Regions from separate parts of the Aequorivita sediminis genome, predicted to be linked through region 1. Evidence: riboswitches for the same ligand, from Rfam matches in the RefSeq annotation. Region 1 holds a riboswitch; the other holds the start of a gene.
The links. Region 1 has a riboswitch for S-adenosylmethionine ahead of RT250_RS12600 (hypothetical protein). Riboswitches for the same ligand answer to the same signal wherever they lie in the genome.
Positions count from the first base shown of each region.

Region 1 (5,607 bases):
GACGAAGTTCCCATCCGCTTTAATCAAGCTTCCTAACCAAGGAATATTCTTACAAGCAGGATGAGCTTGATTAAGGTAAGGTGTAGATATATCTTCAGCACCATGTATTAACTCTTCATCAGCAAATACATAATCCCGTTTATTTACGAACCCCAAGGGACAAAGCTGATTTTCAACAATTTGCAAAAGGTTGTACGGTGGAGAGGCCATTTCAGCTAAAATTAATAGTTTCCCATTAGTCTGTCCATTTAAATCAAAATTTGATATAAAGTCTTTCAATGTTCCAAACTTCTTGTTGACCGACGCTACATTTATTATTAGACTTGAAAAGACAATGGGCATCTGGTCGTTATCTAGAAACTCATGCCTATTTTCTAATGTATTATTATTATTTCTCATAAATTCAACTTTATTCCATCAAATTAATTTTTTCACATTTAAATGCCTCATAATCTTTACAATATTGGCTTTCTCTATTCCACAATACCATATACTTAGTACGAATTTGTATTCTACAATAACCTTTACCCAAATTCAAACTAAACCCTTTTCCAGAGAAGTTAAGTTTTTCATCAAAATACCAAATCACATAGGGTGAAACATCTGTGAAATCTAATAAAGCCACGACATTCTCAGCCGGTAAGCATAATAAATAAGGAAATTTATCTTGGGTAATGATTTCTGATTCATCAATGGTATCTTTTTCTATAGAAGAGAAAAGCACTTCAATTAGTTGTGAGGTTTTTGAATTGCTTAATTTAACACTAGTGGGATTCATATTCTTAATTAATTATTAGTTGTTGTGATTTTGGTTGATAAATACTCTTTTATGGTACTACCCTTTTTATAGGTTATATAATTGTAGAGTATTAGTAAACTTCTTGTTTATGCAGGAGATTTGATTAGTATAGCGCAATCTAAATTGCTTTAAAACATCTCGTATAGATTCAGTCTGCTATAACTTGCCTAAACTTTTCTACATCCGTAGGTGATAAACGTTGGAATTGTTTTTCTTTATTCCGTTAAACAAGAAACCACCCATTTCTGGTATATCTTCAACTAAATCAAAGGAGAGGCATTCTTTAAGAAGGTTTTCGAAGATTAAAGTGAACGAGAAAATTGTCCCAGGCTTAACAAAACACCAGTTAGGATATACTGCGATATTTTCGCTAAATAGCATTTTAGACTTCCTTGCCGTCTGATGGCATTTTAGGTAAGTGTTATTCCAAATTCGCATTCTTTGAACATCGCGATATGGTCCCAAATCGATATCAACAATTACCTGAGACTCAGTTTCTGTTTGTGTAGAAAACATTTTCTTTATCTCCTTGGCGATTTGAATTTTTGGGTCTTTTTTCTCTACGCTTAAATTTGAAATTTCAAAACCATCATTAATTCTTAAGACAGTGTTTTTTAATTTAATCGGGATTTTATTAAATCGCTTGATAATAGCTAAATCCAAAGCTATTAAATGTAAAGATTGTAAATGTACGCCCTCAATATTGGCTTTAAGTGTAGTTTTATAGCTGTCTATGAGTTCTTCATCAGACAAGTTTTTAAAAACTTCTAAGAAGTTTAAATTATGCAATTCTCTCTTTTTTCTGCTTAATAAAAAATGTTCCATAATAGATTTAATTAAAAAATTAAACCATTACAAAAAAACAAATGAAATGTGTAGGATAACATATTTTTCCTGGACCGGCTCATCGTTTTAGCACCTTCGCCTGTTTAGGCAGGTTGCTGTTTCAATTAAGAAACTCGTAATGATAATGCATAAATACGATTTATTTTTAAATAAAACAAGAATAAATTATGGTTTTCGCAATAGATAATAAAAACCTTTTTATATAAAGCGCCCAAGTTGCAATAAAGCTATAGCGGGTTATATAGATTTTGGGAACTTTATTCTATACCCAAAACCTAAGGTAATTGCTGAGCCAGTTTGCAGTGATATTGCAGATATAATAAATTGTCAGGTAAAGTTAAAAAATTGCTTTTCAATTATAGAAGAGAAGTGAGTCAAAAAATATGTTCAAAGGAAACTTCAATCATTAACTAATTCCTAAGCCAATAACCGTTTTCACTAATAATTAAGAAGGCGATATTTTAGAAATAGACTAAAATTTTGTGAAGGAAATTTTCCTAAGTAGGAAATTATTATAAAATTTTATTGCTTAGACGCTTTTCTACTTCCTTCATACATTTCGTATCGTACAAGTTTGGATTCTAGTTTTCCGTTAAACAACTTAATTTTTCTCGAAGGACGTAGTCCAACAAATTTAAGCGCTTCCATATTTGAAGTAATCATCCAAGCCTGAGTTCCAGGATAGCCACGCTTTAAAGTATTCCCAATAGAGCTATAAAACTCTTGAATATCATTTACAGATATTCTTTCATCATAAGGTGGGTTGAAAACCATATACAACGACTTTTCGCCTTGTTTTTCACTTTCGAAAAAATCTTGTTGTTTTACCTCAATAAATTCTTGAAGATTTGCACTTTTTATATTCTCCTTAGTTTTATGAATAGCAACAGGATCAGAATCAAAGCCATAAATTTTATGCGGGAAATCACGAACTTTTTTAAGAGCTGCTTCCTCTATTTTCTCATATAAATCTACATCAAAATCAGGCCAAGTTTCAAAGCCAAATTCCTCACGATTCAAGTTTGGTGGAATATTACAGGCTATCATTGCAGCTTCAGTCAACATAGTTCCACTCCCACACATCGGGTCTAAAAAGTCACACTGCCCTTGCCAACCAGATAGCATTAAAATACCTGCAGCTAAAACTTCATTTATCGGGGCAAGAGTACTTTCTACTTTATAACCACGTTTGTGTAATGATTCCCCAGAACTATCTAATGAAATAGTACAGATATTACGATCTATATGCACATTTATTCGTAAGGTAGGGTGGTCTAAATCCACATCTGGCCTAACTCCTTCCCTATCGCGAAAACGGTCAACAATAGCATCTTTTGTCTTTAAAGCGATATACTGAGAATGTGTAAATACATCTGAAAAAACAGTAGCATTAACTGCTAAGGAACCTTTTACGTCCATATAGTTTTCCCAAGGCATCTCATAAACTTTTTTATATAAATCTTCTTCTGTGAAAATATTAAAAGCTGTTATTGGCTTCAGAATTTTAATTGCAGTACGGCAGCATAGGTTAGCTTTATACATAAAGCCAGTGTCTCCTTCAAAGGAAACATTTCGGGTCCCTAATTCAATAGAAGACGCTCCTAATTGACGAAGTTCCTGAGCCAGTAGCTCTTCCATCCCGTATAGGGTTTTAGCTACCATTTTAAAATTCTTTCCCATAATATATAATCAGTTTTACTGCAAAAATACAGTATTTTAGCAGTGTGAAACGATAACTATGCAAAAAGAAAAAAACAATTGGTACGCTTCCTGGTTTAACACGCCATATTACCATATTTTATATAAAGATAGAAATCACAGAGAAGCGGCGTTGTTTATGAACACGCTTACTAAATATTTAAAATTAAAAAAGAATGACAGTATTTTAGATCTAGCCTGCGGGAAAGGCAGACATTCAAAATACTTATATCGACAAGGTTTTAATGTAACAGGAGTAGATCTTTCTGAGGAAAGCATTGCTTACGCTAAACAATACGAAAAACCCAGACTCCATTTTGAAGTTCACAATATGTGTTTACCATATCCAAAAAAGTTTGACGCTGTATTTAATCTTTATACAAGTTTTGGTTATTTTGAAAAAGAAGAAGATAACTTAAGAACAATTAAAGCAATAAAATATGAGCTAAAACCAAATGGACACGGAGTTATAGACTTTTTAAACGTCGATCTGGCTATTAAAAAATTAATTCCTTCAGAAAAAAAAGAAATTGGTGGAATCTTATTTGATATTGAAAAATATGTTGAAGATGGTTATATCATAAAAAACATCCGATTTAACGATCAAGGAATTGATTATTCATTTACTGAAAGGGTAAAAGCTTTAAGGCTAAAAGACTTTAAAGACTACTTTGATAAGGCAGGAGTAACGTTAAAAGCAGTTTTTGGAGATTACAAACTCAATAAATTTGATGAAAAAACCTCAGAAAGATTAATCCTGATTTTTAACTAATGAATTATATTTTACTTTTTTTAGCCGTAGTTATAGGTTACATAGTCGCACTTTTCTTGAAGAAAAAGGAAATGCGCAATATGGAAGTTTTCCTAGCTTTTAGCGGTGGATTTCTTTTATCCATAACAGTTTTTGAATTGTTACCACACGTATTTGAAGACCATTCTAAAAGTATTGGTGTATATATAATGCTAGGTATACTTTTGCAGCTATTTTTAGAATTTTTCTCAAAGGGGGCCGAACATGGACATATTCATTTGCATTCCGAAAACAAACATTTCCCTTGGATACTCTTTATAAGTTTAGGCATACATGCCTTTATGGAAGGTTTTCCAATTTCGGAAGAAAACAATTTACTAACGGCTATTATTATTCATAAAGTGCCTGTTGCCATTATTCTATCTTTCTTTTTTATTACCGCTGGCTATAAAAGATCGACTACATTGTTATTTCTATTCTTTTTTGCTTTAATGACGCCTCTTGGAAACTATCTCTCGACTCATTACGATTTCTTCCATAAGTATGAAACACCAATAACAGCGATAGTAATAGGGATCTTTTTACACGTTTCAACAACAATTCTTTTTGAAAGTTCTAAAAACCATAAGTTTAATCTCTCCAAAATGACAGCAGTAATCCTAGCGGTGATCATTGCTTATTTTATTTAATGTACTTCAGAAGTATTGCCTTGAGGTTTCCCGTCTTTCTCGAATTGAAGTGCATTGGCTACCATTCGTAAGTCGCCATAAGTGAACTTATCATCAATTTTGCTTTTTAAATCGCCGAAACCCTTGTAGTCTTCGGTTTCCATTATTCTTTTGAGTTCGAGATACTTATTCTTAGACATTAATTCAGTAATGTTTATTTTACCCGTAAGAAGAAAAGCGCTGAGATGCCTTTCAATAGTACCCACGGTAAAACCTCGTTCTTTAGCAATTTCAGCAATGCTCATTCCAGATTTGAATAACTTGAAAGAGATTTGTTGTGTTTCACTTTTTCTAGGAACCAATTTCGTTTCATTTTTTGACTCTATTGCGTTTTCTTCACAGTACTTATTAATTACTTCCAAGATTGCCGCACCGTATTTTTTAAGTCGAACTTTTCCAATGTCCGATATTTGCTGCAATTGCTTTACGTCTGTTGGCAATACTTCGCACATTTCAAAAAGCGCTTTTTGGGTAAAAACTTGATAGGGCGGAATAACTTCTTCTTCCGAACACATGGTGCGGAGTTCTCGTAGCAATTCAAATAATTTATAATTGTCAGTTGAAGCGAAAAAGTCCGATTTTTTGCGTTTTGGTTTTTCTACTTCCTGTAGTGAAGCTTTAGCCCGCAAATCGAGGTATTTAGAAGTATTGAAACCATCTTTTAAACCTTTAAAGCAATACTGTTTTACAGCTATCAATTCCTCCAAATTATTAAGCTGTTTTGAAATATCTTCATTAATTGCTTTGTTTTCTGTGGTAAAATTTAAATCTGATAAAGGTTGTAT
Region 1 covers NZ_JAVLSO020000010.1:71,676-77,282, forward strand. Annotated here, with positions in the region: gene RT250_RS12590 (hypothetical protein) at 1-342, opposite strand, end outside; gene RT250_RS12595 (hypothetical protein) at 410-778, opposite strand; gene RT250_RS12600 (hypothetical protein) at 977-1,624, opposite strand; SAM-I-IV-variant riboswitch at 1,677-1,772, opposite strand; gene RT250_RS12605 (THUMP domain-containing class I SAM-dependent RNA methyltransferase) at 2,168-3,325, opposite strand; gene RT250_RS12610 (class I SAM-dependent methyltransferase) at 3,384-4,115, shown strand; gene RT250_RS12615 (ZIP family metal transporter) at 4,115-4,783, shown strand; gene RT250_RS12620 (helix-turn-helix domain-containing protein) at 4,780-5,607, opposite strand, start outside.

Region 2 (5,607 bases), on a different contig from region 1:
TAGGCTTTCCTATAGTAAGGGAGCAATGGTAATTCATATGCTTAGAAAAAAATTAGGAGATGCATTATTTTTTCAAGGCTTACAAGATTATTTATCAGATCCATTACTTTCCTATGGATACGCAAAAACGCCTGATTTAATTAGAAACCTAGAAAATGCAAGCGGCGAAAACCTTTCCGAATTTTTTAATGATTGGGTTTATGGCGAAGGGTATCCAAGTTTTAATATCAGTTGGAATCAAACAACTACTGGGAGTATTAATGTGAGAATAAATCAGTCGCAAAGTCATTCCTCTGTATCTTATTTTGAAGTTCCTGTGCCCCTTCGATTGATAGGTACACAAGGTGAATCTTTAGACATAGTCCTTGATAATACTTTTAATGGGCAAAACTTTCAGCCTTCCGTGAATTTTACCGTGCAAAATGTTCAATTCGATCCTGAAAACGATATTATTTCAAGAAATGACCAAGTAATTTTAGGGGTTAATGATTTCACTTTAGAAAATCAAATTGTATTGTATCCAAACCCTACCTCTGGCAAAATAAATTTGAATAAATCTGAATCTCTCCAAGTTTCTCAAGTTAGAATATTTAACGCCTTGGGGCAATTGCTTTATGCTGAGGCTTATTCAGAAAGCATTAATGTTTCAAGCTTACCAAGTGGAATTTTGTTTTTTCAACTAGAAACTTCCAAAGGAGTTATCAATAAAACTATAGTGAAAAATTAGTTGGTATCATTCAAAAGCTGTTGAGGATATACCGTTTAATTTCATTAATTAATAACAAGTAACACATCCGCTTATTTTTTTTGCAAGCTCTAAAAGATTACTTTTGTGCGATTTTTCAATGGAGCTATATACACACTGCTCAGAAAAATTGAAGAATTGGTTCGATTTTTGACTATGAGTCCTGTTTAAAATCGCGACTGTTTTAATAAATATCTATTCAAGAAATTATGAGTCCATTTGCTGTTAAAGCTATACAATTACTTTTAAGTCTTTCATTGTTAATTGTCCTTCACGAACTAGGACATTTCATTCCCGCAAAACTTTTTAAAACTAGAGTTGAAAAATTCTATCTTTTCTTTGATGTGAAATTTTCACTTTTTAAAAAGAAAATTGGTGAAACCGTTTACGGAATCGGTTGGTTGCCCTTAGGAGGTTATGTAAAAATATCCGGAATGATTGATGAGAGTATGGATAAGGAACAAATGGCACAACCGCCACAACCATGGGAATTCCGAAGTAAACCAACTTGGCAACGTTTAATTATTATGCTTGGTGGGGTTACAGTAAACATTATTGTTGGTTTTGTTATTTATATGAGTCTTCTGTATTTCAACGGAAGCAGTATTACTACCAACGAAGATATTCCTCAAGGCTTCGCGGTTACAGAGCAATTTGAAGAATACGGTTTCCGAAATGGAGATCATATTTTAAAAGTGAACGGAGAGCCATTTGAAGATGTTATGAAAATTAACAAGTATATGTTTTTACGCGACGTTTCCTCGGTTGAGGTAAAACATGCAGATGGAACTATTGAAACAATTTCAGTACCTGATGACGCTGGAACAAAAATGTTTCAGAATGACACTCACTTTCCGTTTCTTCCAAGAACATCAACTGTAATAGATACTGTACTTGCAGATCATCCCGCTGGTAAAGCAGGGTTTTTAAAGAACGATAAAATTATTGCGGTTAATGGAACAAGCATCAAATATTATGATGAGTTTCAAAAGTTACTATCCAAGAATGATGAAAATATTATAGTTGTTGAAAGGAACAATGGTCAAGATACTTTAAGAGTTAAGCCTAATGATGAAGGGATAATAGGAATTAATGTATCTAGAAAAGAAGTTATTTCACAAGTGGGTCAGACTAAGGTGGATTATACTCTAGGTGAAAGTATTGTTGGCGGTTTTGGTTATGGTTACAATACGCTGAAGGATTATGCATCGCAATTTAAATATGTATTCACTAAAAAAGGAGCTACTAAGGTCGGTGGTTTTGGAGCCATTGGTAACCTTTTCCCAGAAGCTTGGGATTGGGTGAGGTTTTGGGAAACAACCGCGCTTATATCTATTATATTAGCGTTTATGAACATTCTACCTATTCCTGCTTTGGATGGAGGACATGTAATGTTTTTATTATATGAAATGATTTCAGGCAGAAAACCTAACGATAAGTTTATGGAATATGCTCAAATGGTTGGATTTTTCATATTAATTGCATTAGTTCTTTTCGCCAATGGAAACGACATATATCGCTGGTTATTTGAATAATAGAAACCTGCAAGTTTAAGCAGAAAGGTAAAAAAGTTAAAATTTTTAAATTTTTTTATTTTTTTATTTTGATGAATGTAAAAAAGGCTTATATTTGCACCCGCCTACGCAATCTAAGGGATTGTAATAGCAAGTAAAAGCTGGCAAAGGCAAGACATAAATTCCTCTTTAGCTCAGTTGGTTAGAGCATCTGACTGTTAATCAGAGGGTCCTTGGTTCGAGCCCAAGAAGAGGAGCAAACAAACCCAGACAACCGTCTGGGTTTTTTGTTTTGTAATACTATGGAATACTGTGTTTACATATTATATTCAGATAGTCTATCCAGGTTTTACATTGGATACACTTCAAACTTTGATGTAAGGATTGCTTTTCACGAAAATCCTGAACCTCGAAAATTCACTTATAATGCTAAAGATCGCTGTGCTTTGGCGAGTTTTTTATAATCGCAATACAGAAATTTTTAGATGTTTCATCTGGGTTATAACCATTTTCAGTAAGCGGACTGACACCTAATGAGATTCTTTTTTTATTCATTTTATCGGTGTATTCTTGTCTCATTGGGTTTTTTCCATTGGCCCTATCCGATTTGTCCCAACTTGAATCGTAAATCCAATCAGTCTCTTCGTGAAATAACAAACTTTGAAGCTTTTCTGGATCTGTATTTCCACTTATATAAAAATCAAAAACTTTTACGTAAGTAGAGTCTTTTAAAAGGTGTTTGTGCTCGTTAAGCAATTCATTAAATGTAATGTTGGTCATATAAATATATTTAGGTTAATAATTATTCATTTCTAAAAATTATCTCACAGATCAAAATTTTGCGTAGGTTATATTTCGCAAATTTTTAATCTAATTTTCAGTCAAAACTTGTCAGTTTTGAACTTGTTATTCGTTGCGTTTTTAGAGGCCTAGAAACACTTAATATTTAAAATTGTAATAAATGGGTTGAGAACATTTTTTTCCTGGAAGTAGGCACATTTCTTTAGCACCTTCGCCTGTTTTAGCAGGTTGCTATCACTTAATGTGATTCTGAATGAGAGTTATAAATATAATAATTTGAAATTATTTCTCCAATGAAAACTTAAGGTTTTTTCGATTGGTAGCAGGGGGGGAATTCCGAATCAAAAGCAAAAAGCCTAGCATTTCTGCAAGGCTTTAAATTGAATATCTTGTTTGGTATTATTTCCCAGGAAAATCTGGTTTTCTCTTATTAAGAAATGCTTGTGTTCCTTCTTTAAAGTCTTCGGTACCAAAGCAGTTTCCAAATTCTTCAATTTCAACATTAAATCCGTTAACGCCGTCTTCGTAATTAGCGTTTATCGCTTTTATAGCCGATTTGATTGCAACAGAGGAGTTTCTCATAATCTTTCCTGCAATCTTTTCAGTAGTCTCATTTAATGCTTCAGGAGTAGTTACTTGATTTACTAATCCGTACTGCAAGGCTTGGTTAGCATCAATCATTCCCGCTGTCATAATCATTTCCATAGCACGGCCTTTACCAACTAGCTGAGGCAGGCGTTGCGTACCTCCATATCCAGGAATTACTCCCAATGAAACTTCCGGTAATCCCATTTTAGCATTGTCTGAAGCTATACGGAAGTGAGCTGCCATAGCTAATTCCAAGCCACCACCAAGAGCAAAACCGTTAACAGCTGCAATTACAGGAGTACTTAGGTTTGCAACAAAATCGAAAAGTAATTCCTGTCCTTTAGCCGCAAGACTTCCTCCTTCAGCTACCGAAAAATCTGCAAACTCACTAATGTCTGCACCGGCTACGAAGGCTTTCTCACCACTACCAGTAACAATAATCACTTTTGTCTCTGAAGATTCATCTGCTTCTTTAAAAGCAGTGTGAAGTTCTTGAATGGTTTCACGATTTAAAGCGTTTAACTTTGATGGACGATTAATTGTGATGGTTGTAATACCATTATCAGTTTCTGAAAGTATGTTTTGATAGCTCATATTCTATTTTTTTTAGATAATCTTTTTTCTTTTGTTCACTAACTTTTTTATGGTTTAAGACCTTGATACTAATTGTTTCGGATGCCAATTGGTAAGAAATTCAGTATGTGCGGCTGCTAGATCTTGAGTTTAAAAAAGTTGTTACCACAAAGCTACTAAAAACCTATTGTATTGCTGGGAATGAAACTTCAAAAGTGGTTTTTTCAGATGTCGAAGTTAGCGATATTGTTCCGCCGTATCTCTCAACAATATTTTTTACCATTCCTAAGCCTAGTCCCATCCCACTAGATTTAGTGGTAAATTGGGGTTCAAATATTCTTTCTTTGTTTTGGTTAGGTACGCCAACTCCATTGTCTGTAACGCGTATAAACACACTAGTTCCTTCCGATTTTACTGTGACTTCGATACGTGGTTCTTCAGGGTTTTTCTGCTCAATAGATTGAATACTATTTTTAACTAGATTGGTAACTACCCGAACTAGCTGCGTTCTGTCGAATAGTACGCGAACTTCCTCTTCTTCTGAAAAGAAATATATATAATTTTCAGTAAAAATCTCTAAGGCTAATTTTGTGATTTTAACTACGTTTAGTGTTTCATCTTGCTGCGCTGGCATTTTTGCGTAGGTTGAAAAAGCCGAAGAAATGGAGCTCAAAGTATCTATTTGCTGAAGCATGGTGTTGGTGTACTCAGCAATTTTTTGTTCAATATCTGGGTCGTTGCGATCAAATTTTCGTTCAAAACTCTGGACTGTTAGTCGCATAGGGGTAAGCGGATTTTTAATTTCGTGTGCTACTTGCTTTGCCATTTCACGCCAAGCAGTTTCACGTTCGCTAGCAGCGAGCTGTGCGGCACTTTTTTCTAACTCGTCAATCATTCTATTATACGCATTTACTAGTGTCGAAATCTCGGAAGGAGTGTCGCTAAGGTGTATTTTCTTGTTTCGAGTATCAAAACGGGTTTCTGCTAACTTTTCACTTATTTCCTTTAAAGATCGAGTAATATATTTTGAAAGAAAATATGCCATTGCAATCGCCACTAACAACATTAGTAAATAGGCGATTCCAAGTCTGTAGAGGTAATCTGTAAGCTCTTTGTTGATTAGGTCGTCGTCTTCTATATACGGTAGATTAAGTATCGCTAAGGGCTTAAAATAACTATCGGTAATGTAGGTGTAAGACGATTGGTATTTTTGTCCACCTTCTTCAAAAGCTTTTATATAATTTTTATGTGATGAGTTTTGAAGCCTATCCAAAACCAAGTCTGGGATTTTTTGTGAAACTGTATCTCTGAAAAAAGAAGGTCTTGAAGATTTTAAAAGATTTCCATCGAGGTCGTAAAGGAAAATTTCGAGTCCGTGGATATCTT
Region 2 covers NZ_JAVLSO020000007.1:71,198-76,804, forward strand. Annotated here, with positions in the region: gene RT250_RS11170 (M1 family metallopeptidase) at 1-727, shown strand, start outside; gene rseP (RIP metalloprotease RseP) at 955-2,280, shown strand; tRNA gene RT250_RS11180 (tRNA-Asn) at 2,443-2,516, shown strand; gene RT250_RS11185 (GIY-YIG nuclease family protein) at 2,562-2,723, shown strand; gene RT250_RS11190 (hypothetical protein) at 2,689-3,039, opposite strand; SAM-I-IV-variant riboswitch at 3,226-3,322, opposite strand; gene RT250_RS11195 (enoyl-CoA hydratase/isomerase family protein) at 3,460-4,242, opposite strand; gene RT250_RS11200 (sensor histidine kinase) at 4,406-5,607, opposite strand, start outside.
Region 2: linked by a shared signal. The riboswitch ahead of RT250_RS11190 (hypothetical protein) and the one ahead of RT250_RS12600 (hypothetical protein) in region 1 are both predicted to bind S-adenosylmethionine.